Regions from separate parts of the Jeotgalibaca sp. PTS2502 genome, predicted to be linked through region 3. Evidence: predicted binding sites of a transcription regulator. Region 3 holds the regulator's gene; each other region holds the start of a gene.
What was found. The regulator CtsR, encoded in region 3, represses protease genes until heat stress. The targets are predictions, from matches to a motif close to TTGGTCAAAAAAGGTCAAANA.

Region 1: the regulator CtsR is predicted to act here: its motif matches at 2,552-2,572, upstream of BW721_RS05160 (ATP-dependent Clp protease ATP-binding subunit).
Region 2: the regulator CtsR is predicted to act here: its motif matches at 6,978-6,998, upstream of clpP (ATP-dependent Clp endopeptidase proteolytic subunit ClpP).

The regions. Positions count from the first base shown of each region.
Region 1 covers NZ_CP019433.1:1,045,660-1,056,182, reverse strand. Annotated here, with positions in the region: gene BW721_RS05165 (DUF1827 family protein) at 1-14, opposite strand, end outside; gene BW721_RS05160 (ATP-dependent Clp protease ATP-binding subunit) at 274-2,466, opposite strand; gene BW721_RS05155 (phosphocarrier protein HPr) at 2,848-3,114, shown strand; gene ptsP (phosphoenolpyruvate--protein phosphotransferase) at 3,116-4,846, shown strand; gene BW721_RS05145 (glycosyltransferase family 4 protein) at 4,979-6,184, shown strand; gene BW721_RS05140 (hypothetical protein) at 6,455-6,904, shown strand; gene BW721_RS05135 (hypothetical protein) at 6,972-7,307, shown strand; gene BW721_RS05130 (ATP-binding cassette domain-containing protein) at 7,425-9,512, shown strand; gene BW721_RS05125 (NAD(P)-dependent oxidoreductase) at 9,628-10,497, shown strand.
Region 2 covers NZ_CP019433.1:400,085-410,607, reverse strand. Annotated here, with positions in the region: gene eno (phosphopyruvate hydratase) at 1-276, opposite strand, end outside; gene gpmI (2,3-bisphosphoglycerate-independent phosphoglycerate mutase) at 371-1,900, opposite strand; gene tpiA (triose-phosphate isomerase) at 1,900-2,655, opposite strand; gene BW721_RS02005 (phosphoglycerate kinase) at 2,688-3,878, opposite strand; gene gap (type I glyceraldehyde-3-phosphate dehydrogenase) at 3,978-4,979, opposite strand; gene BW721_RS01995 (sugar-binding transcriptional regulator) at 5,019-6,056, opposite strand; gene clpP (ATP-dependent Clp endopeptidase proteolytic subunit ClpP) at 6,330-6,923, opposite strand; gene icd (NADP-dependent isocitrate dehydrogenase) at 7,132-8,400, opposite strand; gene BW721_RS01980 (citrate synthase) at 8,419-9,537, opposite strand; gene acnA (aconitate hydratase AcnA) at 9,564-10,523, opposite strand, start outside.
Region 3 covers NZ_CP019433.1:1,828,170-1,838,692, reverse strand. Annotated here, with positions in the region: gene tadA (tRNA adenosine(34) deaminase TadA) at 1-386, opposite strand, end outside; gene BW721_RS09190 (helix-turn-helix domain-containing protein) at 501-1,382, shown strand; gene BW721_RS09185 (L-threonylcarbamoyladenylate synthase) at 1,485-2,456, shown strand; gene BW721_RS09180 (GntR family transcriptional regulator) at 2,575-3,288, opposite strand; partial or broken gene BW721_RS09175 (family 1 glycosylhydrolase) at 3,368-3,694, opposite strand; gene BW721_RS09170 (hypothetical protein) at 3,967-4,320, opposite strand; gene BW721_RS09165 (cation diffusion facilitator family transporter) at 4,456-5,631, shown strand; gene BW721_RS09160 (ATP-dependent Clp protease ATP-binding subunit) at 5,678-8,176, opposite strand; gene BW721_RS09155 (CtsR family transcriptional regulator) at 8,215-8,679, opposite strand; tRNA gene BW721_RS09150 (tRNA-Arg) at 9,104-9,177, opposite strand; tRNA gene BW721_RS09145 (tRNA-Thr) at 9,229-9,301, opposite strand; tRNA gene BW721_RS09140 (tRNA-Lys) at 9,308-9,380, opposite strand; rRNA gene rrf (5S ribosomal RNA) at 9,406-9,521, opposite strand; rRNA gene BW721_RS09130 (23S ribosomal RNA) at 9,620-10,523, opposite strand, start outside.

The sequences.
Region 1 (10,523 bases), 780 kb from region 3:
TCGATTAATTTCATGTGACACACCCCTCGCTAAGTTAAATTGTATTGTTAAAACTATTATAAACCTTTTACTGAAATTATAATAGTATCAAAATTGTTAAACTGTCAATTGTTTTTTTGAAAATGAGATGAGAACGTGATGCAACACATAGATTATAGTGATTAAAAAGGTTTATTGATATTAAAAAGCACCCAAGTTCATGTACCGACCTCCAATCGTTAGATTTTTGGTCTAACTTTTGGGGGTCGGTACAATCTTGAGTGCTTTTTAGTTTTAATCATCTATCTGGCTGTCATTCTCCTTAATAACAATGTCATTATCTTCATTGACATCAAATAGAATCGTTTTAATGTGCGGATTATCTAAATAATAGTCAGCTACTCGGTCTTCAATATGTTCTTGAATGACACGGCGAAGTGGACGAGCACCCATGGCAGGATTGTAGCCGACATCTATTAGTTTCTCCTTAGCCTTATCGCTAATAATAATAGTGATATCTTTATCTTGAAGAATACGATTAACATCCTCCAACATCAACGACAGAATCTCGGATAGATTTTCTTTAGATAGAGAGTTAAATTCGACAATCGCATCAAAGCGGTTGATGAACTCTGGCTTAAAGTAATCACTTAAACGATTCAAAATCGATTTTGTTTGACCAGATAGGGCAGCGCCAAAGCCAACATTAGCTTCTTGACTACCTGTGCCAGCGTTAGAGGTCATAATAATAATCGTATCTTTGAAGCTAATAGAACGACCTTGAGAATCAGTCAAGCGACCATCATCAAGAATTTGTAGGAAGAGGTGCATCACGTCTGGGTGAGCTTTTTCTACTTCATCAAGTAAGACAATACTATATGGGTTTCTTCTGACACGTTCGGTTAATTGTCCAGCCTCTTCATAGCCAACATAACCAGGAGGTGATCCAATCAGTTTTGAAACAGCATGTTTTTCCATATATTCACTCATATCAAAGCGAATAATGGCATCTTCTGTGCCAAACATTTCAATCGATAATTGTTTAGCTAATTCTGTTTTACCAACACCTGTAGGTCCGACAAATAAGAAGGAACCAATTGGACGGTTTTTACGAGCAAAGCCAATACGGTTACGGCGGATTGCTTTGGCAACTTTATCAACGGCTTCATCTTGACCGATAACATGTGTCTTCAAGTCTTTATCCAAGTTTCGTAATTGCTCTTGTTCCTTTTCAAGTAAATCACCAACTGGAATATTAGTCTTGATTTCGATAATAGTCTGAATGTCTTTTTCAGTAACGATATTATCTTCACCACTTGCTTGGGGATTTTCTTTCATATTCTTTAAGTGAGTAATTTGATCACGGTAGTAGGCCGCTTTTTCATAGTCTTCTGCGTGAAGAGCAGCTTGTTTTTCTTGCTCAGCTGTTTCCATACGGTCATCAATTTCTTTGGGATCAACTAATTTTAGTGATAGATTCTTTTTAGAACCTGATTCATCAAGTAAGTCAATTGCTTTATCCGGTAAAAAACGGTCTTGGATATAGCGATGTGATAAATGAACCGCAGCCTCTAGAGCTTTATCTGAATAGCTCACCTTGTGATAGTCTTCATACTTGTTGCGTAAACCTTGTAGAATAATCAAGGTTTGCTCCGGTGTAGGTTCATTAACACGAACGGGTTGGAAACGACGTTCAAGGGCAGGGTCTTTTTCAATTTTACGGTATTCATTTAAGGTTGTGGCACCGATTAATTGTAGTTCACCTCTAGCCAAGGCTGGTTTTAGAATATTACCTGCGTCCATACTACCTTCAGCGCTTCCTGCTCCAACGATTTCATGAATTTCATCGATAAATAAAATGATTTTCTTGTTTTCTCTTACTTCATTCATCAGTTGTTGCATCCGTTCCTCGAATTGTCCACGGATACCTGTTCCTTGAACAAGTGAAACAACATCTAATCGGATGACTTCTTTATCGAGTAGCTTTTGAGGCACATCGCCATCGACAATGTTTTGAGCAAGTCCTTCTACAACGGATGTTTTACCAACACCTGCTTCACCGATTAAGACGGGGTTGTTTTTATTGCGTCGATTTAGAATTTCAATGACACGAGCAATTTCACTGTCACGGCCAATAACAGGATCAATGGCACCTTGTCTAGCTAGCTCCGTTAAATTAACACCAAATTGGTCTAGCAAGCCGCTACCGCCTTGTCCTTTACTAGGACGACTAGCAGGGTCTTGTGATGGTTGTTGACGATTTTGATTAGGGAGTTGACGGAAGAATTGTTCCAAATCACCCATATTAAAAGGGTTACCGTTATTAGCAGACGAACCAAAGAATCCCATACCGCCGCGATTTCTATTTTGTGAAGCTTGCCACTGTTGATAACAATTTTGACAAAGGTCTAATTTTTGAGTTTGACCATTGAGGGTTGCATACAAATGAATGGATGCTTCATTTTTTTCACAATTCATACATTTCATGGGCTTAACTTCCTTTCTGATGAGTATTGTTATTTAATTACTTTTTTTATCAATTCAAGGTCATTTAACCTTGTGATCTTATTATACATTGACCAATTTTGACTTTCAAGTTTTTTAACTTAGATGTCTTACAAGCAAGATGAGAAAGGCTTAAGGATAAGCGTCATCAATAAATCATCGATTTATAATAATTGATGAGATTTTCTCATCAAAAATGAGATTTACTTTGAAAATAGTTGTTCTTATTGAGAAAAAATGGTAATCTTATTCTATGAAAGGGTTATATTTCCTGTTTTTTTATTTTGCTTATTTTTAAAAAATTTGTGGAGTAAAAGGAGAGGTCTTTTAACCTATAAATTCATAAAAAAGGGGATTAGCACAATGGAGAAAAAAGATTTTCATATTACTGCTGAAACAGGGATTCACGCAAGACCTGCAACATTACTTGTACAAACTGCAAGTAAATTCAACTCTGATATTAACCTTGAATATAAAGGTAAATCAGTAAACTTGAAATCAATCATGGGAGTTATGTCACTTGGTGTTGGCCAAGGCGCAGATGTAACAATTACAATTGAAGGTCAAGACGAAGCTGAAGCTATGGCTGGTATCGTCGAAACACTTAAAAAAGAAGGGTTAGCTGAATAATATGGAAAACCGTTTAATGGGTATTGCTGCTAGCGATGGTATCGCAATCGGTAAAGCCTATCTATTAACGGAACCTGATTTAACCTTTGCTAAAAAAACAATAGATAATCCAGAAGGCGAAATTACTCGACTTCTGGATTCTTTTGAGAATGCGAAGCGTGAAGTTCAGGCAATCCGTGATCATGTTGCTATTGCAGTAGGTGAAGAAGAAGCACAAGTGTTTGATGCACATGTGATGGTTCTTTCGGATCCAGAAATGTTAGATACAATCAAATCAAATATTACTGATAACAAAGTAAATGCTGAACAAGCATTAGCAGATGTATCAGGACTGTTTATCGCTATGTTCGAAGGTATGGTTGATAACCCATATATGCAAGAACGCGCAGCTGATATTCGCGACGTAACTGAACGTGTTATGGGGCATTTATTAGGGGTTAAAATTCCTAGCCCAGCAACAATTAAAGAAGAAGTTGTTATTGTTGCAAAAGACTTAACACCAAGTGATACAGCACAATTAAACCGTCGATATGTCAAAGGTTTTGTAACCGATATTGGTGGACGTACATCTCACTCAGCTATCATGGCTCGTTCGTTGGAAATACCAGCTGTCGTTGGAACAAAAACGATTACAGAGTTAGCTGCTGATGGCGTAATGGTAATCATCGATGGATTAGATGGGAACATTATTGTTAATCCAGATGAAGCAACGTTAGCAGAATACAAAGAAAAACAAACAGCTTTTGAAACGCAAAAAGTAGAATGGGCTAAACTAAAAGATGCTAAAACTGTCACAAAAGATGGTAAGCATGTTGAACTAGCCGCAAACATTGGTACACCTAAAGATTTACAAGGTGTTAATGATAACGGTGCAGAAGCAATTGGTTTATACCGTACTGAATTTTTATACATGGATTCAGAGCAGTTTCCAACTGAACAAGAACAATTCGAAGCTTACAAAGCCGTTCTCGAAGGTATGAATGGCAAGGCTGTTGTTGTTCGTACAATGGATATCGGTGGTGACAAGGAATTACCATATCTTCAATTGCCTGAAGAGATGAACCCATTCTTAGGTTACCGTGCAATCCGTATCTGTTTAGCAGAACCTGATATGTTCCGTACGCAATTACGTGCGTTATTACGTGCGTCTGTATATGGTAAACTTCGTATTATGTTCCCAATGATTGCAACTTTAAATGAATTTAGAGAAGCAAAACAAATGTTGGAAGAAGAAAAAGCTAAATTAGTTGCTGAAGGTCAATCAGTATCTGATGAAATCGAAGTAGGGATTATGATTGAAATTCCAGCTGCTGCTGTATTGGCGCACCAATTCGCTAAGGAAGTTGACTTCTTCAGTGTTGGTACTAACGATTTAATCCAATACACAATGGCTGCAGACCGTATGAACGAACGCGTATCATACTTATATCAACCATATAACCCAGCTATCTTAACACTATTGAAACACGTTATCGATTCAGCTCATGCTGAAGGTAAGTGGGTTGGTATGTGTGGCGAGATGGCCGGAGACCAAACAGCAGTACCATTGTTATTAGGACTAGGCTTAGATGAATTCTCAATGAGTGCATCAAGTATCCTAAAAACAAGAAGCTTACTAGCTAAACTAGATTCAAAAGAAATGGAAGCTCTTGCTCACAAAGCAATTAATGAGTGTTCAACTGTTGAAGAAGTTATTGCGCTAGTTGAAGAACTAACAGAATCATTAAGTTAAAAAGGGTGGAGGCTGGACGTAATTGTCTAGCTCCTTTTTTGATTATTGGACTAAAGTCTAGTGTTTTTTTTGAATGGGTTCCTATATACTTAATTTATAAAAAAACTTACTGGAGTGATAGAGGGTGAAAACATGCGAGTAGGAATGTTTACGGACTCATATTTCCCACAAATTAGTGGAGTATCGACTTCGATCAAAGTTCTGAAAGATGAACTTGAAGCACAGGGGCATGATGTGATTATCTTTACAACAACAGATCCCAACGCTCCTGATAGCGAAGACGGTATTGTTCGACTGAAAAGTATTCCATTTTTCTCATTTAAGGACCGAAGAATTGCCATAAAAGGTTTTTCTAAGGCTTTAAAAGAAGCGAAAAAACAACGGATCGATATTGTGCATACCCATACTGAATTTAGTTTAGGATTGACTGGGAAATTTGTTGCCTATATGTTAAAAATACCGACCATTCACACTTACCATACGATGTATGAAAAATATTTGCATTACATTGCCAATGGTAAAATTATTAAGGTAAGAGATGTTAAAATAGTCTCGCGTGCGTTCTGTAACCGAACAAAAGGCGTGATTGTTCCTAGCCAACTCATGAAGGATACCTTACGTTCGTATCATGTCTCTAAAGAAATAAGAGTGATTCCAACTGGCGTGACACGAGTAGAAAAAAATCCCTCTATAAAGAAAGAATTAAGACAAAAGCTAAGCTTAAATGAAGAGGATATTGTTTTATTATCCTTATCACGGTTAGCTTTTGAAAAAGACCTTGATAAAATGATTATCGCTTTCCCAAGTATTTTAGAAGGCCAATCAAATGCCAAATTAATATTTGTTGGCGATGGTCCTGCGCGACAATCACTAGAAGAATTAGTGGCAGAAAAAGGGTTAGAGGAAGTTGTGACATTTGTAGGCGAAGTGAACAACGAATCTGTTTATGAATGCTATCAAATGGCAGATGTTTATGTGAGTGCGTCTGCAAGTGAAACACAGGGACTCACTTATTTAGAGAGCATTATGAACGATTGTCCAGTCGTAGCGAAGGAAAATGATTACCTAAAGGGTATTATTAAAAATCCGACGCTAGGATCACTTTACAAGGATGATCATGAACTGCCAGCTGCTGTTAACCATGTGATCGAACAAAAACAGGCTGAAATAAATCAAGAGTGGGTAGACCAGCGACAAGAATTGATCAAAGAATTATCTTCAGAAACCTTCGGAAAAAAAGTCATTAGCTATTATAAACATGTCATTGAAAATTATTATTTTGAAACCGAAGACGAGCCAATGTCCTTATTGAAGTATTACTCAAGACTGAAATCATAATAAAAGATTGGTAAAAAGCCGTGTAGATGTTATATACATTTACACGGCTTTTTTGATGTTAGCTTGTATAGTTAACTACAAATAATTATATAGATTCTCTTATTCAATTTACCCAATAGGGTGCGCTTTTTAGTTAATTTCTAACCAAATAGTCATATATGACTATTTGGTTAGAAATTAACTATTCTGTGTTATATTAAATATAATCATAGAATAAAAAAGTATTTTATTTTTATGACAAACATCCTCGGATGAGAAAGGATAAGTAATATGAAATATAAAAAAAGTATCTTATTGAGTATCTTAGTGCTTGTTGTATTAATTGGTGGCTTTTTTAGTTGGAAAATCTATCAAGATAAGACTAGGGAGTTTATAGATGTTACGGATTTAAATGATATTACTATGGTGAATCAAGACGGACAACTGTATATTGTTGGAATCGCAGATTTATCTCGATTCGAAAGAGTTGCTAACTACGGGGCAATTCAAGTCGGGAATTCAGTATATATTTACATTACAAAGACAAAGGCTATTGTCAGAAAAAATGAAGTGAGTGAAAATATTTCGAATATATTAATAAGTGATGAGGAAATCGAACCTGAAAAATATTATATCGTTAGTGGCGAGGGTATTGAAGTAAAGCCAACAGATAACCCTAGAGAGAACTATTATGATATAACAAAGTATTCTGAAATTAAAGAACTTGAAGAAGCCAAGTAAATTGTAAGTTTTTGAAAGTATCTGAGTGAAATATTTATATTAATATATTGAGAGGAAGTGGAAAAATATGAAGAAAAAACTATCTTTAATGATTTTGGGACTATTAGTTATCTTTAGTCTCTCTTTACCTAGTGTACAAGCAGCACAAGGCACTTGGAACTCAAGTTGGCAGTGGGATGCTAATGGAGTTTCAAGTATTGGTACAGCAAATGCTCAAAATGAAAGTGGTTATTTTTCTTTAAGAGTTATTCGCGCAGGAAATCAGTTTATTGGAAATAAAAATGTTCTTTTAGCTCCAAATCAGAGCGCTTCTACAAGTTTTTGGGGGCAACCGCTATTAGATAGACAAGGACAAGTATTAGTTTCAGCTAGGTACTATCATACGCCATGGTTCGATATATAAGTTTTTAATTCTAAAAAGAGTCAACACATTGGCTCTTTTTTTGGAGGAGTATAAATGCTTGAAATCAATAATCTCTGAAAGAGGTATGACGGCGAACTAATATTGGAAGATGTTACAATGAGCTTAGATGATTCTTCTAAAATTCATGTGCTTATAGGAGAAAGCGGTAGTGGAAAAACAACATTATTTAATATTATTTTCGGACTAGATAATGACTATACAGGGGAATTTAAGTTGTTTGAAAAACAATCTTCTACTATTTCAAATAATGAGTGGGCTTCAATAAGGTCACATGATATGAGAATGGTTTTTCAAGATTATAAATTATTGGAAAACTTTACTGCCTATGAAAATATTTATCTTTCAGGACAGTTTTCTGAAGAAAAAATCAATTTGGTGTTCAAAGATTTAGATATCTATGACGTTAAAGACCACTTAATATCTGAATTAAGTGGGGGCCAAAAACAAAGAGTTGCCATTGCAAGGGCGGTTATTACAGAACCACAAATTTTGCTTATGGACGAACCGACAGGCAATCTAGATGGAATGACAACAGATAAGATAATGACTTACTTAGATAAATTAAAGGAAAAAGGGATTTTAATCGTTGTTATAACTCACGATGAGGCCTTAGCTGAGGCTGCTGACGTTGTATACAAACTTCAGCATAAAAAAATCACCTTAATAAAGACTAAACATGAAAATTCAACAAAAAAATCCCAAAAAGAGAGTAAAATAACTAATTTAAAGGACGCTAAAGCTAGCAATCATGTCTGGGAGTATACAACCAATAATTTGAAACGGACTTGGAAGAAAATATTTTTAACAGCCATCCCAACAATTATGATTATGACGATGTTCATCTTAGCTTTTTCTGCATACCGTTCTAATTCAACGTTGTCTTTTCAGAAAATATTTGCTGGAATCGGAGATAATATGATTGTTTTGGATACGCAAAAACTAAACTCAGATACAGTAGAAACGTATAATGATAAGGGTATATTAAGTTCTTTTGATGGTGAGCGTATTGGTTTTTCAACTGCAGATGTTCAACGTGTAAATGATATTGATTACGTAAAGGAAGTCATTCTAGTGTCGGAGGATATTCAATCGAACTATGATTTTAATTTTAATACATTTAACCAAACCTTTTCTCAGATAGACTTCACAGATTCAGTGAAAAAATATGTTGGCATTGTGTCACCAGTAGAAAATATAGGATTCAACTTTGTTAAAAATCATGTACCTTTTAACATAGCTCATGATTATAATAAAGATAATGTTACCTTTATTTCAGGTGATTTTCCTAAAGACAATAGTAATGAACTAGCAATTCCAGATGTCTATTCGCTACTAGCATTTAATAATGAAGACTTCAGTAAAGTAGTAGGAGAGTCAATTAATTTAGAAGTTAGAAACGCTCAAAATGAAATAGAGCAATATAGCTATCAGATTAGCGGTGTTTATAATACAAATTTTAGAAATGTTGTAGAGAGTCAGTATCCAATTTATACCGGTTATTTTTTGGAAGATGCATCTCAAATATATCGGACAGAGGAATCGTATGAATTCTATAGACGAGTTCTGTCAGAAAATCCGCAAACAGAAACATTCAATCAACAACTGATTAAGACCTATCAAGACTATCAGACTGCTGTAGGGACAGGCTTAATGACCATGATAGTCAAAGTCGATAGCTCTCAAAACATTGAATACGTTAATAAAGAATTACAAGCAATCTATCCTTCTTATAAACGCGTTTCACAATATGATTTAAAAAGAGGAGAACTTTCAACTATTTATAGATCACTAGTAAATATACTTGTCATAGGATCTACGATCATTGCTGTTGTAGCAGGTATTTTAATATCCTTTTTAAATAAAGGATATATTTACAATCGTAGTAAGGAGTTGGCAATACTCTATAGTATTGGGTATAGAAAAAAAGATATATTTATGATCATTTCACTAGAAAACGTCATATTATTTAGTGGCTATTTCCTTATTTCCATCATAGTCGCCTATTTTTCTAATTTACTTTACTTTAGTCAAACACCAAGGTTTATGCTGTTTGACAATATTTTTGAATCAATAAATATGATTTCTATCATCCTACTAGTCTGTATCATGCTTATCATTTCTATTGTATGGGGAGTTAACGGCGTTAAACAGAAAAACTTAAAAACATTTTTAAATAAGAATTAAACTAATTTCTATAATTTTGAACCTCCTTTAAACAGACTGTTTGGCATGACAGTTAACTTTTTAGGAGGTTCAATGCTATACTAATTGATAAGAACTGATTATTGGAGGAATGGATATGACAAAGACAATTGGATTTATTGGAACGGGTGTAATGGGGTCTTCGATGGTGAGACACCTTTTAAAAGCAGGTTATCAAGTCAATGTCTATAACCGTACAAAACATAAAGCAGATGCCTTAGTTGAAGAAGGTGCTATTTGGCAAGATACACCGGCAGAAGTAACAAAACAGTCTGATGTCATTATTACAATTGTGGGTTACCCAACCGATGTGGAAGAAACTTATTTTGGTGAAACTGGTATTCTGAATGTTGCTAAAGCAGGCGATATTGTGATTGATATGACAACAAGTACACCATCATTAGCGGTTAAAATTTATGAAGCTGCTAAAGAAAAAGGCGTACTAGCGCTTGATGCACCAGTTTCAGGTGGAGACATGGGTGCTAAAAATGGAACATTAACAACCATGGTCGGTGGCGATCAAGCAACATTTGATGCAGCAGAAGCAATTTTAAATACCTTCTCAAGTAAAGTCATGTTGCAAGGAGTAGCCGGAAGTGGCCAACATACGAAAATGGCTAATCAAATTATGATTGCTGGAACAATGACAGGAATGACTGAATTAATGGTTTATGCTAAAGCAGCAGGCTTGGATATTGAAAAAGTAATCGAACAAGTTGGGGCTGGTAGTGCGGGAAACTGGTCGTTGAGTAACTATTCACCACGTATCTTGAAAAAAGATTTTACGCCAGGGTTCTTTGTTAAACACTTTATTAAAGATTTGAAGATTGCCTTGGATGAAGCAGATAAAATGGGGATTGATTTACCAAGCACAACTTTAGCTAAAGATCTCTATGAAAAATTAGCAGATAAGGGCATTGAAAATGATGGCACGCAGGCTTTGATTAAACTTTGGTGGGGAGAGTAAAGGAAATCCTCAGACTGATAATAAAA
Region 2 (10,523 bases), 870 kb from region 3:
AGTTCTATCGATAGCTAGTTGGTCACGTACGTCAAAACCGATAACAGCGTCAGCGATTAGCTCAACGTTTTCTACAGCTTTTTGTACACCTTTTCCTAAGTAACGATCTTTGTCGCCGTCACGTAATTCTACAGCTTCGTGTTCACCAGTAGATGCTCCAGATGGAACCATACCGCGTCCGAATGCGCCGCTTTCTGTGTATACCTCAACCTCTACTGTTGGGTTACCGCGTGAATCAAGAACTTCTCTAGCCAAAATATCTGTAATGAATGGCATTTTTTTCTCTCCTTTTTATAAAACAATACTTGGTTTTACATACTAATTTTAGACAACTTTTACTAAGATTGCAACCACTTCTTACAAGCAGTGATTACTTAATAATCAATGATTCACCAGTCATTTCAGCTGGTTTCTCAACATTCAATAAATCTAACATTGTTGGTGCTACATCGGCTAGTTTACCGTCAGTACGCAATGTCACATCTTTTTTCGTTACAATAACAGGAACAGGTACAGTTGTATGAGCTGTATGTGGTGTTCCTTCTGGTGTAATCATTGTATCTGCGTTACCATGATCAGCAAAAATAATTGCGTAACCATCGTGTGCTAAAATACGATCAACGACTTTACCTAGGTTTTCGTCAACAGCTTCAATTGCTTTAATGGTTGGCTCTAACATACCTGAGTGTCCCACCATGTCTGGGTTTGCAAAGTTCAAGATGATAGCGTCGTACTTGTCTTCGTCAATAGCATTCGCCATTGCATCGCCTAATTCGTAAGCACTCATTTCTGGTTTTAAGTCATAAGTAGCTACTTTTGGTGATGGAATCAGAATACGGTCTTCGCCTTCATATGGATCATGCTTACCACCATTCATAAAGAATGTCACGTGTGGGTACTTTTCAGTTTCAGCAGCATGTAGCTGTGTTAAGCCTTTGTTACTCAACACTTCAGCAACCACGTTTGTTAATGGAATTGGCGGGAAAGCCACTTCTCCAATAACAGAATCTTGGTATAGTGTCATTGAAACAAATTTAACATTTTCCGGACGTACGCCACGATCAAATTCTGCCCACTCTACATTTGTAAAGGCATTTGATAATTGAATCGCACGGTCTGGACGGAAGTTAAAGAAGATAACAGCATCATTATCGTGAACTGGCGCAACTGGTTTGCCATCTTTAACAATGACACTTGGCATAACGAATTCATCGGTTACATTGTTTGCATAGCTTGCTTCTACAACTGCTTGAGCAGATGTAAATTCTTCACCTTTTCCAAGGACAACAGCGTCATATGCTTTTTCAACACGTTCCCAACGTTTGTCGCGGTCCATTGCATAGTAACGACCTGAAACTGATGCAATTTCGCCTACTCCAAGTTCTTGCATTTTATCTTCTACTGTCTTGATATAACCAGGTGCAGCATGAGGATCAACGTCTCGTCCATCTAAGAAAGCATGTAGGTAAACGTTTTTGATTCCTTTTTCTTTTGCACTCTCTAGCAAAGCAAGTACATGGTTAATGTGACTGTGTACACCACCGTCAGACAACAAACCAAATAAATGCAAGCTTGAGTTATTGTCAAGCGCATGGTTGTAAGCAGCTGTTAATGCTGGGTTTGTTAAAAACTCACCATCACTAATTGCTTTATCGATACGTGTTAAACTTTGGTAGACAACACGACCAGCACCAATATTTGTATGTCCTACTTCTGAATTACCCATCTGGCCTTCTGGTAAGCCTACAGCTAAACCAGATGCTGCCATTGTTGCATGAGGAAATTCGTTCCAGTAGCGGTCAAAATTTGGTTTATTTGCTTGAGCAACAGCATTACCAACTGTTTCGTCACGCTTACCAAAGCCATCAAGAATGATGATTGCTACAGGTTTTTTAGTCATTATTTTACTGCCTCCAATAGTTGCAAGAAAGAGTCTGCTTCTAAACTTGCGCCACCTACAAGAGCACCGTCAATATGTTCTTGACTCATGTATTCTTGGATGTTTTCTGGCTTAACACTTCCACCGTATTGGATGCGAACTTTATCTGCTGTATCAGCGTCATATAAGTCACGAACTGTTTGACGTACAACGCCACATGTGTCGTTAGCATCTTGTGATGTCGATGATTTACCAGTACCGATTGCCCAGATTGGTTCGTAAGCAATAACCAAGCTAGCTACTTGACCAGCAGTCAAATCTTTCAAAGCGTTAGTAATTTGACCTTTAATCCAGTCATTTGTTTCCCCAGCTTCTCTTTGTTCTAGTGTTTCACCACAACAAACGATAGGTGTCATGTTGTTACGGAAAATTGCATGTGCTTTTTTGTTAATATCTTCATCTGTTTCGTGGAAGTATTCTCTACGTTCAGAGTGTCCGATAATCACATAGTCAGTTCCTAATGCACCAAGAGCTTTCGGGCTGATTTCGCCTGTAAATGCTCCTTCTTCTTCAAAGTAGCAGTTTTGAGCAGCAACTTTAAGGTCAGTACCTTTGCTATCTGAAATCATTTTTTCTAAATACAAAGCTGGTGATCCAATTACTGAATCTACTTTGTCATTTGATGGTACGGCATGTTTAACTGCTTCGATAAACGCGTGCGCTTCTTCAGCAGTTTTATTCATTTTCCAGTTACCAGCGATAATTGGTTTACGCATAATAATCCTCCTACTTGATCTTACAACGGTTTTTATTTATCAGAAATTGATGCAACACCTGGTAGTTCTTTACCTTCTAGGTATTCTAGAGAAGCACCGCCACCTGTTGAAATGTGAGTAAAGTCTTCAGCAAAGCCTAATTGCATTGCTGCAGCAGCTGAATCTCCCCCACCGATGATTGTTACTGCATCGTCTAATTTAGCGATAGCTTCACAAACACCAATTGTTCCTTTAGCAAAGTTGTCTAATTCGAATACGCCCATTGGACCATTCCATACAACTGTTTTAGCGCCTTCTAATTCTTTAGCAAACAATTCTACAGTTGCAGGACCAACGTCTAATGCCATTTTATCTTCAGGCATTTCATCTGCAGAAACAATACCTGCTGAAGCATCGTTGCTGAATGTCGTTGCTAAATGAGCGTCGATTGGCAAAATTAATTTGTCGCCTGCGCGAGCAATTAAGTCTTTAGCTAATTCTACTTTGTCAGCTTCTAATAGAGATGTACCGATTTCTTTACCTTCTGCTTTAGCAAACGTATAAGCCATACCGCCACCGATAATAACTTTATCAGCTTTTTCTAGTAGGTTTTCGATAACACCAATCTTGTCGCTTACTTTAGCTCCACCAAGGATAGCTACGAAAGGACGTGCTGGTTCGTCAACAGCGCCACCGATGAATTTGATTTCTTTATCCATCAAGAAACCTGCTGCTGATTCTAAGTTTGAAGCGATTCCTACGTTAGATGCGTGAGCACGGTGAGCTGTTCCAAATGCATCGTTAACGAACAAGTCACCTAGGCTAGCCCAGTATTTACCCAACTCAGGATCGTTTTTGCTTTCTTTTTTACCATCAACGTCTTCAAAACGAGTGTTTTCAAATACTAAAACATCCCCGTCTTTTAGATTGTTGATTGCTTCTTCTAATTCTGCACCACGTGTTTGCGGAACAAATGTTACGTCTTTGCCTAATAATTCTCCTAGGCGTGTTGCAACTGGTTTAAGAGACAATTTAGCTTTGTCTTCTTCCGTTTTCACTTTACCTAAGTGAGAAAATAGGATAACTTTTGCGTTATTTTCTAATAAATATTTGATTGTTGGCAATGCTTGAACAATACGGTTATCGTTAGTAATTTCGCCGTCTTTCATTGGTACGTTGAAATCTGCACGAACTAAAACTTTTTTACCTGTTACAGCTAAGTCTGTTACAACTTTCTTTGTCATAGAATGACCCCCAGTTTGAGTTTTCATAAAAAAAGCAGAGAAGCGCGATGCTTCCCCGCTTTTCGTTCTTTACGATCCGCTATCGGATTAATTCAAATCTTATAGGTTAGTAAAGTATTCTAAAGTACGAACTAATTGAGCTGTGTATGACATTTCGTTATCGTACCAAGAAACAGTTTTAACTAATTGTTGGTCTCCAACTGTCATTACTTTAGTTTGAGTTTCGTCAAACAATGAACCATAAGTTATTCCTACGATGTCTGCAGAAACGATTTGATCTTCGTTGTAACCGTAAGATTCGTTAGCAGCAGCTTTCATTGCAGCGTTAACTTCGTCAACAGTAACTTTTTTGTCTAGAACTGTAACTAATTCAGTTAACGAACCAGCAGCTACAGGAACACGTTGTGCAGCGCCATCAAGTTTACCTTTAAGTTCTGGTAAAACATCACCGATTGCTTTAGCAGCACCAGTTGTGTTAGGGATGATGCTTTCTGCAGCGGCACGAGCACGACGGAAGTCACCTTTTGCATGTGGAGCATCCAATGTGTTTTGGTCACCTGTGTAAGCGTGGATTGTAGTCATAAGACCTGAAACGATACCAAACTCATCGTTCAATGTTTTAGCCATAGGAGCTAAACAGTTAGTCGTACATGAAGCACCAGATACGATAACATCGTCTGCTGTTAATGTTTCATGGTTAACGTTGTAAACGATTGTTTTAACATCGCTACCTGCAGGAACAGATAATAGAACGCGTTTTGCGCCAGCTTCGATATGAGCCATTGCTGCATCTTTACTGTTGAAGAAACCAGTACATTCTAATACAAATTCTACACCTAACTCACCCCATGGGTTGTCAGCTGGGTTTCTGTGTGAGAAGATTTTAACTTCTTTACCATTGATTGTGAATGAGTCTTCGTTAACTACAACTTCACCATCGAAACGTCCTTGTGTAGTGTCATATTTTAACAAATGAGCTAACATTTTTGCGTCAGTCAAGTCGTTTACTGCTACCACTTCGATACCTTCAAGTTCTTGGATACGACGGAATGCAAGACGACCAATACGTCCAAACCCATTAATTGCTATTTTTGTTGTCATACTAAGATTTCCTCCTTTAGGATAATCAGTTTTTTTATTTTAAAGGGTATCCCCTTTTAAAATCGAGTTAGCGGCACCTTCATCTGTTACAAGCCATGTATGATCAGGTGCGATATGTGAATAAGCTTTAATCGCTTTTGCTTTTAATTCTCCTCCTGCTATGGCTATCGCATAGGGAATTTCTTCGACGTCTTCCATTTGAAGACCAAAACGCGATAAACGAGAGGTGATATTACCCTTTTCATCAAAGTAACACCCAAATGCTTCTCCGACTACTTCACTCTCATTTAACCGTTCTTTTTCGTCAGCTGACATGCGCCGTCGTTCCATCATAACTTTAGCATTTCCGATGCTATATAACAAGCAATTCGCACGTTTCATCATATTAATTGTGTAACGAATGGTTGGTTCATCTTTCAATGAATCCAGTGCCTGTGCACTTAGGTTGTCCGGAGCAAATAATGCTGTATTTTCCCCGCCTGTTGCTTGCGCCATCAGATCACTCACAGTGTTGGCTTGAATGGACATCACTTCACCTAAGCCGCCTCGTGACGGAACAAATGTGAACTTACGATTATCAGATAAATCTGTCGTCATATGTCTTGCCATAGCGGCCATGGTACTTCCACCTGCTACTGCAACGATGAATTCACCTTCTGGTAAAAGCTCATCGAACATTTCGACTGCTGCTATTCCTAACTGGTCGAGCACGTCCGGGTCATCATCAAGGTTTCCCGGTATAATGCGACAGAGTTGTAATTTCAGCCTTTTAGCTAGTTCCTCTTCTTTTTCATTCATCTTCATAAACTGATCAACAGTTTGTTCAAGTTCAAAAAGAATCTTCTTCCCTTTAAGAGTCAAGGTCATACCAGCCTTGGAACTAGAGATAATACCGTTTTTTCGTAAAAAATCTGTTTCTGTGCGTAAGGTACGTTCAGACTGATTCAACTTTTCCGATAACGCCCGTCGTCCAACTGGTGCGGACTCTCGAATCTCTTTCAAAATTCGATAACGAGAATGAAGAACTGATAATAAATCAGGAACTATTTTCTGTAAGACGGAAATGGAATTCTTCATATAATCCCCCATCTCTAATATATTGGACGATTTAAGTCCAACAAAGAAAAATTCTTCTTTAAAAAATATTATTTTATTTTTAGTTGAAAAAAGGAGAAGTAATCTGCATTTCTTAACCTTACGCATTTTATTCTAACAATTTTAATAGCATTTGACAAGCCTTTATACTTTTAACTTTGTTTTCTTACTATTTTTTAATAGTTGTATTGGTCATTTGTCGTCCCATTATGCGCAATAAGAAAGGCAGCCTGATAATCGGCTGCCTTAAACACATTACGCTAAACTTTTAGAGCTTGTCATCACTTCATCGATAATACCATATTCTTTTGCTTGATCAGCACTCATATAGTTATCACGGTCAGTGTCTCTCTCAATAACTTCCATTGGTTGTCCTGTTTTTTCAGATAAAATCTTATTCAAACGCTCACGCGTTTTTAAAATGTGTCGTGCAGCAATTTCAATTTCAGTTGCTTGACCTTGCGCACCGCCTAATGGTTGGTGAATCATAATTTCAGCGTTTGGCAAGGCAAAACGTTTCCCTTTAGCTCCTGCTGTTAATAAGAAACTACCCATTGAAGCTGCCATTCCCATTGCGATTGTTTGAACATCTGCCTTAACAAAGTTCATTGTATCGTAAATCGCAAGCCCTGCTGATACAGAACCACCTGGTGAGTTGATATAAATATAAATATCTTTTTCTGGATCTTGAGCATCTAAGAATAATAATTGAGCGATAACAGAGTTAGCTGTATTGTCGTCAATTGGGCCACTCAACATAATGATGCGGTCTTTTAAAAGTCTTGAATAAATATCATAAGCGCGTTCACCGCGTGATGATTGTTCGATAACTGTAGGTATTAAATTCATGTTAGTTTCCTCCTATGCGATAATTTCTCTCTTTACATTTCTCATTGTATAACAAAGGTCAAACAAGGTCAATAATTAAGTGTCGCTGTTTGACCTTCCTAGAAAGAAGCTTATTCTAACCTATTTTACCAAACTTTTGAAATTATTATAGGACATTTGCTCGAAAAAGAAACAATCGAATGTTTTTTCGATTGTTTCTAATCAGTCCTTATAAGTTTTCGATTAACAAGTCTCCAAATTGCGAACAGCTTACCTCAGTTGCGCCATCCATTAGACGAGCAAAGTCATAGGTTACCGTTTTATTTGAAATGGTTTTTTCAAGAGCAGCAATAATCAAATCAGCTGCTTCTCCCCATCCAATATGCTCTAACATTAAAGTTCCAGAGAGAATAACTGACGATGGATTAACCTTATCAAGACCTGCATATTTCGGTGCCGTCCCATGTGTTGCTTCAAAAATAGCATGCCCGGTCAGATAGTTAATATTCGCTCCAGGCGCAATACCAATACCGCCTACTTGGGCAGCAAGAGCATCTGAAATGTAATCCCCATTCAAGTTCATAGTCGCCACAACATCAAATTCAGCTGGACGCGTTAAAATTTGTTGAAGGAAAATATCTGCAATGACGTCTTTGACAATAATTTTACCGGCAGCAACAGCTTCGTCTTGCGCTTTGTTCGCTGCATCCGCTCCATCTGCTGCTTTAATCCGATCATACTGTTGCCAAGTAAAGACAGCATCGCCAAACTCCTTTTCAGCTAGGTCATATCCCCAATTTTTAAAGGCTCCTTCTGTGTACTTCATTATATTACCTTTATGAACGAGTGTGACTGTCGGACGATTTTCCTTAATGGCATACCTAATAGCTGCTCTAACCAAACGCTCTGTCCCTTCTTTAGAAATAGGCTTAATACCAATCCCACTTGTTTCAGGGAAACGAATCTTGTTGATGCCCATTTCATTAATTAAGAAGTCAATTATTTTCCGTGCTTGGTCACTATCCTTCTCAAATTCGATACCGGCATAAATATCTTCTGTATTCTCTCTAAAGATAACCATATCTGTTAATTCAGGTTGCTTTAACGGTGATGGTACCCCTTCGAAATAACGAACAGGCCGTAAACAAACATATAAATCAAGCACTTGCCTTAAAGCAACGTTCAACGAACGGAAACCGCCACTAATCGGTGTTGTTAAAGGTCCTTTTATAGCAATCAAGTATTCATCAATCACATCGAGGGTCTCTTTAGGTAACCATTCTCCTGTTTGGTCATATGCTTTCTCTCCTGCTAGAACTTCTTTCCAAACAATTTTGCGTTTTGCTTGATAGGCTTTCTCAACTGCTGCATCAAAAACGCGTTCAGCTGCTTTCCAAATATCTGGTCCGATCCCGTCTCCTTCAATGAAGGGAATAACAGGATAATCAGGTGTCACTAACTTACCATCAACCACTTGAATTTTTGCTCCATCTACCATAAACATCCTCCTTGGTTACTATCGCTTGTCAATTGGAATATAAACTTGACCACTTGGGCCAATATAGCGTGAACGCGGACGAATCAAACTATTGTTTTCGCGCTGCTCCTTAATATGTGCTAACCAACCCGATACACGGCTCATAGCAAAAATCAGCGTAAAGAGATCACTTTCAATTCCCAACACATGATAGACCGTTGCAGAGTAGAAATCGACATTGGGTATTAACCCTCTTGCATCACGGATATACTCTTCAATTTCGACTGATATATCGTACCATCTCGCATCTTCCGTATCATGAGTCAGTTGATAAGCCATTTCTTTTAGATAACTTTGACGTGGGTCTACTGTTTTATAAACACGGTGGCCAAAACCCATGATTTTTTCTTTAGAATCTAACTTTTTCTGTAAATATTCTGCAGCTGTTCCATTGTTATAAATCTCTTCTAGCATATCAAATACTCGCTCGTTAGCTCCCCCATGAAGCGACCCTTTTAACGTGCCAATAGCAGTAGTCACACAAGAGTATACATCTGATAAGGTTGACGCTGACACACGAGAAGCAAAGGTCGATGCATTCAGTTCATGATCGGCATGAAGAACAAGCGCTTGATTTAATGCCTTTACCTGAGTTGCTGTCGGTTCTTCACCCGTTAACATATAAAGAAAATTAGCAGTAAATCCTAAATCATTTCTCGGTTGAATCGGATTCAACCCTTTACGAAGCCTTGAAAAAGCAGCAACAATTGTTGGCATTTTCGCTTGTAAAGATAAGCTTTGAATCTTAACTGATTTTTCTGAATTTTCTTCAGCATAAGGATCAAAAACCCCTAACAAAGAGACCGTCGTACGTAAAACACTCATCGGATGAAGATTTTGTCGTGTTTGAATTCTTAAACAAGCTTCTACTTCACCTGAAATACTCGACCAATCTTTCAATTCTTGTTGAAAAGTTGCGAGCTCGTCTTGAGTCGGTAAATGACGGTACCACAGTAAAAAGATAACCTCTTCGAAACTAGCGTCATTATTCATTAATTCTTGGATGCTATAACCCGCGTACGCCAATTCATCATCAATGATCGAACTGATTTCGGTATCACAAGCATAGATATTTGCTAAGCCGCCTACAATTTCCATTCTTTCACCTTCAATTCTTTCGGGATTCATGTCTGCATGGTTTCCAATTTCTTACGGACAACCATCGGAAGAATACCTTTATGTTTGTAATAACGAATATCTGCTTCCGCATCGAAACGTACAATTGCTTGGAAGTTAATTTTTTCGCCATTTGGATGAAGCGCTCGAACATTAACAACTTCACGAATACCAGTTTCTCTTGGCAAATCAACAGAGAAGCTTTCTTCACCCGTTAAACCAAGTGTATCTGCATCTTCTCCTTCTAAGAACTGAAGAGGCAAGACACCCATCATCACTAAGTTTGAACGGTGGATCCGCTCATAACTCTTGGCAATAACAGCCTTTACACCTAGTAAACTTGTTCCCTTAGCAGCCCAGTCACGCGAAGAACCCATACCGTAATCTTCACCAGCTATTACTACTAGCCCAGTACCGTCTTCTCTGTATTTCATAGCTGCATCATATATCGTCATAATCTCGCCAGTTGGCCAATAAGTGGTGTAGCCACCTTCCGTACCTTCTGCCACTTGATTTCGAATCCGAATATTTCCAAAGGTTCCTCTCATCATGACTTCATGATGACCACGACGCGAACCGAACGAGTTAAAGTTTCGAAGCGAAACGCCATTTTCTTTTAAGAACTTACCAGCAGGTGAACGCATACCGATAGCGCCGGCAGGTGAAATATGGTCTGTCGTAACAGAATTCCCAAATTTAGCTAGCACACCAAGATTAACTAATGGTTCTATCTCGCCTGCTTCTGGACTCATATCTTCAAAATAAGGCGGGTTAGCAATATATGTTGAAGCCATATCCCACTCATAGACATTTTCATCAGTGGTTTGGATCGCATTCCAGTCTTCGTTAGCATGGAAAACTTCTGCATAATATTTTTGATAGAGTTCTGGCGTAACATATTTGTCAATGTAGTCATTGACTTCTGTTGCTTCTGGCCAAATATCACTTAAAAAGACATCTCGCCCGTC
Region 3 (10,523 bases):
TGCGACTGGTGATTAAACCGCTCATCCTCTAATAAATTCATCAATGTTCCAGCTGTCCCGCCTTTTAAATCGGCAGCGCCATAGTAGACTTCTTTAACGCGAGACAATATAATTGCGCCGCTACACATGGGGCATGGTTCTAAGGTAACAAACAAACAGGTATCTTCTAACCGCCAATTTTTCAAATGGTGATTAGCTTGACGAATGGCACTCATTTCTGCATGGGTCGTTGCATCATGGGTTGTTTCACGTTCATTATGGCCACGACCAATGATTTCGCCATCCAAAACCACCACCGCGCCAATCGGAACTTCACCCAATTGTTTGGCTTTTTCCGCTTCTTTTATAGCTTCTCGCATAAAGCCTTCTTTTTCTTCTTGATTCATACGACACCATCCTTTTTCACCCCTAACTATAGCATATTTTCTTTCCAAGATTTAGCAATTCTGCCAGGATAATGATAAAATAAAGCTATTATAATTTGATTGTGAGGGAGCATTTTGATTGAAGACTTACTAGAAGACCTATTTCCAGAATTAATCATTAACCACTCGTCCCGAATGGGTGACGGCTACTTTAGTGTTCCCTACGAAGATAACTGGCTGCACTTCCCGGCTGATTCCATTTCTGACCGTGAAAAAAAACTAATTGTCCAACTAACAACACCAGAAGTGGTTCATTTCAAAAAACAAACTAATCGCTGGGCGCGGTTTCTGCTTGAACAGTCTAGTGATATACCTACTAACGCTAACAAGGTCCAACTCTTACAGGTGTCCATCAAACACGCCGATGATGACAGCTTCGACTACCAACTATGGTTAGATGCTTTTAAAAATACCTTGAGTTTTGTAAAAGACGGCTTCTTTATAACCGAGACGTATGGTGTGTTAGTCATTGATAACCCGAGCCATATTGACCTCTTAGAAGAAATTGAAGGCATTTTAAATGTCTTGGACGATGATTTTACTGTTCAAACTACCGTTTATTTAGGACAAAATTGGCCAGTTGATAACCAACTGCCTGCCTTATTTGCTGAGGAACAGCAGATTTTCATGAACCGCCGTTCTCATTACCAGCGCAAAAAGATTGCCACCTTAGCCGAACACGCTATTACCTACTTTACTTATGAAGCTGCTTCAAAAAGCACGATTCTCAACCGCTTAAAGGAAGCCATTTTTGCAATTGATGGTGGCAATGAATTAGTCATGGCCATGTGGCAAAATCTTGGTAATATTTCTAAGGCTGCTAATGATTTGTATGTTCACCGCAATACTTTGCAATACCGTATTGAGCGCTTTTTCCAAGAGACGGGTGTTAACTTAAAAACCATGGATGATCTATTGCTCAGTTACCTAGCCATCCATGCCCGCTTTGAAAAATAATTTTTTTTGCTTCAATTAAGTAAAGATTTTTGCTTTTTTCAAAAATGAGCGCATAATACATAAGGTGTGTAGTGATATTTAACCTTGAGGTGATTAATTAAAATGATTGAAGAATGTATACAATTACAAATCGACCAAGCTATTGATGCTTTAGCAGAGGGTGAAGTGGTCGTTTTCCCAACTGAAACAGTTTATGGCATTGGTGTCGACTCAACGAACTATGAGGCAGTTGATCGTTTATTTGAAGTGAAACAACGACCAAAAGATAACCCGGTTACCCTTCATGTTTCGGATGTTGATATGGTGAAGGCAGTCGCATATGTGACGGATGATGCGCAAACGTTAATGGCTGACTTTTGGCCAGGAGCATTAGCAATCATTCTTGAAGTCAAAGAAAATACTGTTTCGCCAAACGTTAATGCCGGTAAAAAGACAGTGGGTTTCCGCTTACCCGATAATGATATTGCCAAACAACTGATTGCAGGGTTAGGCAAACCTGTCGCTGGCACATCAGCTAATGTATCGGGACAATTGTCTTCGACTTCTTTTAAACAGGTAACGGAATATTTCCAAGATAACGTGGCGGCCTTTATTGATGGTGGTCCATCCCAAATTGGAATCGAGTCAACCGTTCTTGATTTAACGACTGATGTACCAACGATTATTCGACCAGGTAGCATCACTAAAGAACAAATCGAGCGGTCTATCGGCAAATCGATTACCGAAAAAACAAGCGATATTGCCCAAAAATATGCCCACTATACAGTTGAGAGTGATGTCCTTTATGGATCAGCTGGCGACATCTTAGCTTCTATCGACCTTTTGAAAGAAAAGAATTTTGGTGTTCTAGCTTCAGAATCAACGATTAACCAGTTGCCAGCTGAACTAGCGGAAAAAAGTTTAGCGATTAGTGACGATATTCAAGAAGCATTGAGCCAGCTATATCGCTCTATTGCCGAAATGAATACTCATCCAGATATTAATGGCTTCGTGTTAGAAACTCGTTTGAATGATGATTCAGCCTTTAACAATCGAGTCATTTCTGTTTCGCAAAATCAAGCACTGATTCAGTAGAAAGTACTTGGGCTTAGGCTCAAGTGCTTTTCATCTGCCTTAGTGTGAGAGACAGCTCAATTTTTGACGCTGTCTCTCATTATCGACAAAAAACGACCAGCTCTCGGCTGGTCGTTTGTTAGTTTCGAGTAAAAATCATTTGAACGGCATAATAGTCATAACGATGGACTGATGTTGATAGTTCAAAGGCTTCACCAGTATTAAGGTAACCAACTTGCTCTGCTACCGCAACAGGATCACCTTTTTCTAGACCTAGCTTTTCAGCCTCAAAATCTGTTGCCTTACGGACACTAACGGTTCGGTGGGCACTCTGGATAACTAATTTCAGTTCGCTCTCAATATAATTGTATATCGAACTCTGAACGTGTTCCATTTTTAAAGAAGGAATCACATCAATCGGCATGTAAGTTTGTTCAATAACACGCGGCTCCCCATCAACTAGACGAACACGGTAAATGTCGTAAATAAAACTGTCTTTTGTGACATTTAGTTGAGAAGCGATTTCCGGTGACGCTGTTCGAACTGAAAAATTCAATACGTTACTGCTGATCGCTTTGTCTTGATTCATGGCCGACATTCCTCGGAATTGGTTGGCCATGTGAATATGCTTCATCTGGCTCTCACCCAAATCCTTCACAAATGTGCCTGATCCTCTTCGTTTAATCACAAGTCCTTCTGCCACTAAAATATCTAAAGCGCGTTTAATAGTCATTTTACTGACACCATAATCGACACACATTTCTTTTTCTGACGGCAATTGCTCATTAATCGCATAGACCCCTGTCATAATTTTATCGCGGATATCATTGGATATAAAGACATATTTTTGCATATTTCACCTCTTTCGACCTGTTTTATAATTCCTATCTATTTTACTCTATTTTTAAACATTGTCGACTTTTTTTTTAAAATTAATCAACTATAAGCTCTTGCAAGTGATCTGGGAGATTAAAGCCATTGTCTTCAGCCATTTGTTTATACCAGTAGCCAGACTTTTTAATGGTTTTAACTTGTGTATGAATGTTGGTCGAAATCAAACTATAACGGTTGCGGTAGGCATTTTGCCAAGACCAACAATCAATCGGTATCCATAGATGATAACCAAAGCAAGCTGATCCTTCTATTATCCCTTTATGCAGCCAGCTCAAGTGTTCTTGAAAAAACTGGATACGGTAGTCATCTTCAATCTGGCCGACTTTATTCAAATAGCGTTCTTCGCGCGACACACCCATACCATTAACCACTCAGCCTGTTCCATCTGAGAAGGTCGAATATCGTTACCTTGATTATCTGTTTCCCATTGATTCGTCTTATTCACCCAAATACGTGGAAATTCCACCAGTTGGAATTCTGAAAAAGGTAGCTCTCCGTCACTTTGCACTTCCCGAATACGGCCATGAATACTTACCTAGGATTAACGATGATTACAGACATTTTTTAATGGACTAAGACAAAAAAGGAAGCTGAGATCATTTTCTCAACTTCCTTTTTAAGTTATAAAACTCTTTTTTTACTTGTTAAAAATGTCTTCAACCGTATCAACGACATTGCCTTTGTAGTCTGATGCTTTATCTTTTACGTCTGAGAATGCATCTAGAGCAGCGTCTTTCCAGTTGCCAGTGTGGTCAAAAATCTTTAATAAGGTGTCGATTTCACGATCACTCATGGCATCCACAGCCTTTAAGACTTTTGCACTTCCTTTGAATTTATTTTTAACGAAACTTTTTACACGGTGGCGATTAATATACGAACCAATTCGATCCACTGTGTCTTCTTCATAGGCAACGACAGCAGCAACTGCAGCAACCGCCGCTGTGGCAGCAAGTCCAACTAATAAGGCTTTTTTTGAATTTTTCATACTCATACTAATCGCTCCTTCTATCTTTATGCTATCATTTTAACATAGATCAATGAGAACACTAAATGATATGAAAAACTAGACATCTCCTATAACTTATAGGATAATATGAAAATTATCTCTTTTTTGGAGGGCGTGTACATGTTAACAAAATGGCTTCAACGGTATCTTAGTAAAAAAGTCAAAACAGATAACCGTGTGCAATTGGGCATTTTATCCGGAAAAGTTGGATTAGCTTCCAACCTTGTTTTATTTGCGATTAAGTTATTAGCAGGGGTCCTATCAGGTAGTATTTCCATTATTACCGATGCTATGAATAACTTATCTGATACGGCTTCTTCTATTCTAGCCCTTTTTGGTTTTTATGCTGCTGCTAAACCTGCCGACCAAGAACACCCTTACGGTCATGAGCGTTATGAATATATTAGTGGGCTTTTAATTTCATTAGTCATTATTTTTGTGGGAGGCCAGTTTCTCGTCTCTTCAATCGATCGCATCATTCATCCCGGCACTCTAAAAATGAATCCATTAATTGTCATCTTACTACTTTTTTCTATTATCGCTAAGTTATTTCAAGGGAAATTTTACCAAGTCATTGCTGAGGCCATTCATTCCAATACCTTAAAGGGCGTTGCACAGGATAGCTTCAATGATGTTTATTCAACCATCGTTGTTCTCTTAGCCTCTTTAGTGGAGTATTGGTTGGATTGGAAAGTGGACGGCATCGCCGGCGCTGTATTGGCTGTCTTCATTATTTTTAGTGGCCTTCAAATGATTCATCATTCTATTAATGATCTGTTGGGGATTCGACCTGACGAGGACGCTATTCGGAAAATGATTGGTTTACTCGACCAGTATGAGATGATTGTGGGCTACCATGATTTGTTAGTCCATAATTATGGGCCTAATCAAACCCATGCGACCATTCATATTGAGATTGATGATAGTTGGAGCTTATCGCGTGCGCATCAACTAATTGACCAGATTGAAAAACGCTTTTTAGAGGAACTGGATGTGGAATTGGTTTGTCATGTGGATCCGATTGCGGTTCAAAACGAACGGCATACAAAAGTCTATCAACAGATTAAAGCGATTTTAAAATCCTATTCTATGAATTTGACATTCCATGATTTTCGCATTGTGGAAAACAAGGATCGACCCTTAATGCAATTCGATATTGTGGTTCCTTCTAGTAGCTCAGAAACAAACGAGACGTTATTAAAATCAATTACTCAGGATATCCACACTCAAATTGGGGATTATGATGTTGAAATTGATTTTGATCGCTTGTATATTTTAGAAGATGTGAAGAACTAAAAATAAAAACCCGTTTATCCACATGTGGACAAACGGGTTTTTATTTTTAGTTATTAACGAGTTCTCCCTTTTCTTCCATTATGGGAGTCTCCTTTTTTTCTTTAACTGTCATCCTAATCGTACCATTTCGAGCACCTAGCGTGACATGGTCTCCGTACTTAATCGCTCCGCTTAATATTTCTTCACTCAAGCGATCTTCGATTTCTTTCTGAATCGCACGGCGAATGGGACGGGCCCCATATTCTGGGTCAAAGCCAGCTTTAGCAATCACTTGAATGGCTGCTGGCGTTACTTTAACGTGAATATCAAGGTCTTCTAAACGTTTAACAATATTATTTGCCATCAGTTTAACAATTTCAGATAATTCTTTTTCACCTAATGAATGGAACACAATGGATTCATCAATTCGGTTTAGGAATTCTGGTCGGAAGCTGTTCTTCAATTCTTCACGAATTCGTTTCTCCATAGCTGTATAATCGTGTTTAGCGTCCTTAGCATTGAAACCAACCATTTTCTCATCTCTTAAGGCTGTTGCACCAAGATTAGATGTCATAATTAAAATCGTATTTCTAAAGTCCACTTTTCGCCCTTTTGAATCCGTTAAATGACCGTCGTCTAATACTTGAAGTAAAATATTAAAGACATCAGGATGTGCTTTTTCAACCTCATCTAACAGAATAACAGAGTAAGGTTTTTGGCGAATTTTCTCTGTCAGTTGGCCGCCTTCATCGTATCCTACGTAACCAGGTGGTGACCCGACTAACCGGCTCGTTGAGAATTTCTCCATGTATTCAGACATATCGATTCGAACAAGGGCATCTTCTTCACCAAACATGGCTTCAGCGAGTGTTTTCGCTAATTCGGTTTTCCCAACACCTGTTGGTCCTAAGAATAAGAATGAGCCAATTGGGCGGGCTGGATCTTTCAAACCTGATCGTGCACGGCGTATCGCTCTTGAAACGGCACTCACTGCTGTTTCTTGCCCGATAACACGTTCATGAAGCACTTTCTCAAGTCTCATGAGGCGCTCACTTTCCTTTTGTTCCATTTGGTAAACAGGGATACCTGTCCACAGAGCAACAACTTGAGCAACATCAGTTTCATCAACACTTAAAGTGTAATGACCCTCATCCTGAGCAGAAGACTGGGCACGAACCTTTTCTAAGCGTTGCTTTCTTGATAATTCTTTTTTTCGAATACGGGCTGCTTTTTCAAAATCTTGTGCAAGAATTGCTTCTTCTTTTTCTTGAGCAAGACGCTCGATTTCATCTTCTAGTTTACCAGCAGGCGTATCGCCATGAGTCACATCAAGACGGACTTTAGCTGCTGATTCATCAATTAAATCAATGGCTTTGTCTGGTAAACGACGGGCCGTAATATAGCGAACAGATAAGGCTACCGCAGCTTCAATCGCTTCATCCGTGATTTCAACATGATGGTGTTCTTCATAACGGCTACGAACTCCTTTAAGAATTTGAGTTGTTTCTTCAGCAGTCGGTTCGTCAATCGTAATAGGAGCAAAGCGACGTTCCAAAGCGGCATCTTTTTCAATATACTTTTGATACTCATCTAATGTTGTCGCACCAATCGTTTGTAGCTCTCCACGAGCAAGCGCTGGTTTTAAGATATTAGATGCATCGATTGCTCCTTCAGCACCACCAGCTCCAATTAAGGTATGCAATTCATCAATAAATAGAATAACATTGCCATCGTGGTACACTTCATCAATGATTTTCTTCATCCGCTCTTCAAACTCACCACGATATTTGGTCCCAGCTACAAGTGAACCCATATCGAGCATCATTAAGCGTTTATTCGCTAATGTTTCGGGGACTTCGCCGTTCACAATTTTTTGAGCCAATCCTTCTACAATAGCTGTTTTACCAACTCCTGGTTCTCCTACTAAAACAGGATTGTTCTTTGTACGACGTGAAATGACTTGCAGAATACGTTTCACTTCACGGTCTCTGCCGACAATTGGGTCTAATTGTCCGCTTCGAGCAAGGTCTGTCATATCACGCGCTAAGGCATCTAGGGTTGGTGTTCCATCAGCTGCCTTTTGAGCTTTTTTAGCCCCTTTAGTTGCTGATTTCGGTACATCTTTTAATCCAATTTTTTCATATAGAGTACGTTGTAATTGGTTTAAGTCTACTCCGATATTTTTAAGTATTTTAACTGCTAAGATTTCTTCTCTTAATGTCCCCAGTAAAATATGTTCTGTGCCAACTTGAGGGACACCCAGCTTTTGCGATTCTGCAGTTGCATACATCATTACTTTTTTAGCGCGAGGCGAAAATGGCATCGGTGCAAATTGATTTGCTAGTGGACGTGCCGTACCGTAGCCTGTTAGATGTTCAACTTCATCACGAATAATCGCTTCATCAATATGGAAGCTACGCAAAACTTTACCAGCAATTCCTTCTGTTTCACGAATCAGCCCAAGTAAAATGTGCTCTGTGCCAATCGTTTGGTGTTTAAAATAATGAGCTTCTTCTGTTGCTAGTGAGAGTGCCCGACTAGCTTTTTGTGTAAATAGTTCATCCATTCATAACGCCTCCTTTACAGCATTTTTTTCTTTATCAGTTATGCTTCATAACGTAAGCTTGTTAGTAATTTTTTCAATAATCCTGCTCGAACCGCATCTTCATTTTCTTGCAACGCTTGTAAAAAGGCTTTATCCATAACGGCCAGTATCAAGTTTCCTTCTCGCTTAGAAATGATCTTTTGATTGTAGAGATTTTGGACAACCGCATAAGCGTCCCTTTCGCCAATACTATTCCCAACAATACGAATCATTTCATTAAGCAAATCAACTTTTTCTAAAAATTTAACTTTCATAATGCGAATGTAACCACCACCACCGCGTTTACTTTCCACTAAGTAACCATGTTGCTCAGTAAAACGGGTATTGATCACATAATTAATTTGTGAGGGTACACAGTTGAAATGAGTTGCCATTTCATTACGGCGAATTTCAACCTGTTCCTCAGTATTTAAAATCTGTTTAATATAGGCCTCGATAATATCGGACATATTTTGGTTTTGCAAAGGAACTGCCTCCTCTCACCTGACTAATTTTGACTATTACAATTAAATAGTAAGCCATTCAGTCTTAAGTGTCAAATACTTGGCTTGATTTGCTGACCTATTTCTATTGTATGACTTATTATTATAGCCTAATTCAGTATAAATTTAAACTCTTCTTCTTTTATTAAGAAAAGCGAACAAGTCCGCCTTGGCCTATGAAAAAATAGGAAATTTGACCCTGAATTGTCAGGAGACTTCACGCTTCAGCGGGTTAGTCGAATGATATGCGTTAGCGAGCAGCGAAGCGCGCAATGGGGCAAATTTATCTTTTTTTCACTAGGTCAGGACTTGGGAGCTAGACATTGATGGCTGAACTTATAATCCCCTAGTCTATTAAAAAAGCGTATCTCTACTCAGTAGACATACGCTTGTTATTGTTATGATATGCACTCAGCAGGAGTCGAACCTGCAACCGCCTGATTCGTAGTCAGGTACTCTATCCAATTGAGCTATGAGTGCTAAAAAAGTAGGAAGTGAAGGTCTAAGGATAGATCTCCACTTCCTTAATGATGCCGGCTAAAGGACTTGAACCCTCGACCCTCTGATTACAAATCAGATGCTCTACCAACTGAGCTAAGCCGGCATTAAATGAGTCATGTAGGGCTCGAACCTACGACCCTCTGATTAAAAGTCAGATGCTCTACCAACTGAGCTAATGACTCAAGACAATAAAAAAAACAAAATATTGCGCGGCAGCGTCCTACTCTCACAAAGGGAAACCCTTCACTACAATCGGCGCTAAGAAGCTTAACTTCTGTGTTCGGGATGGGAACAGGTGTGACCTTCTTGCCATCGCCACCGCACATATTTTGTTGTCTTGCTGAGGTTGTTCCCTCAAAACTGAATAGTTAACATGAAACCCTTGGTTTAAAACCCATTTTACGTCATTACCGTTTTATTATTGGTTAAGTCCTCGACCGATTAGTACTAGTCCGCTCCATACATCGCTGCACTTCCACTTCTAGCCTATCTACCTGATCGTCTCTCAGGGGTCTTACTCATTTAAAATGATGGGAAATCTCATCTTGAGGGGGGCTTCACGCTTAGATGCTTTCAGCGTTTATCCCGTCCACACATAGCTACCCAGCAATGCCCTTGGCAGAACAACTGGTACACCAGCGGTGTGTCCATCCCGGTCCTCTCGTACTAAGGACAGCTCCTCTCAAATTTCCAACGCCCGCGACGGATAGGGACCGAACTGTCTCACGACGTTCTGAACCCAGCTCGCGTGCCGCTTTAATGGGCGAACAGCCCAACCCTTGGGACCGACTACAGCCCCAGGATGCGACGAGCCGACATCGAGGTGCCAAACCTCCCCGTCGATGTGAACTCTTGGGGGAGATAAGCCTGTTATCCCCAGGGTAGCTTTTATCCGTTGAGCGATGGCCCTTCCATGCGGAACCACCGGATCACTAAGCCCGACTTTCGTCCCTGCTCGACTTGTAGGTCTCGCAGTCAAGCTCCCTTCTGCCTTTGCACTCTACGAATGATTTCCAACCATTCTGAGGGAACCTTTGGGCGCCTCCGTTACATTTTAGGAGGCGACCGCCCCAGTCAAACTGCCCGACTGACACTGTCTCCCCACCCGATAAGGGTGGCGGGTTAGAGTGGTCCTGCTACAAGGGTAGTATCCCAATGACGCCTCCATCGAGACTAGCGTCCCGACTTCAATGGCTCCTACCTATCCTGTACATGTAGCAGAAACAATCAATATCAACCTGCAGTAAAGCTCCATGGGGTCTTTCCGTCCTGTCGCGGGTAACCAGCATCTTCACTGGTACTATAATTTCACCGAGTCTCTCGTT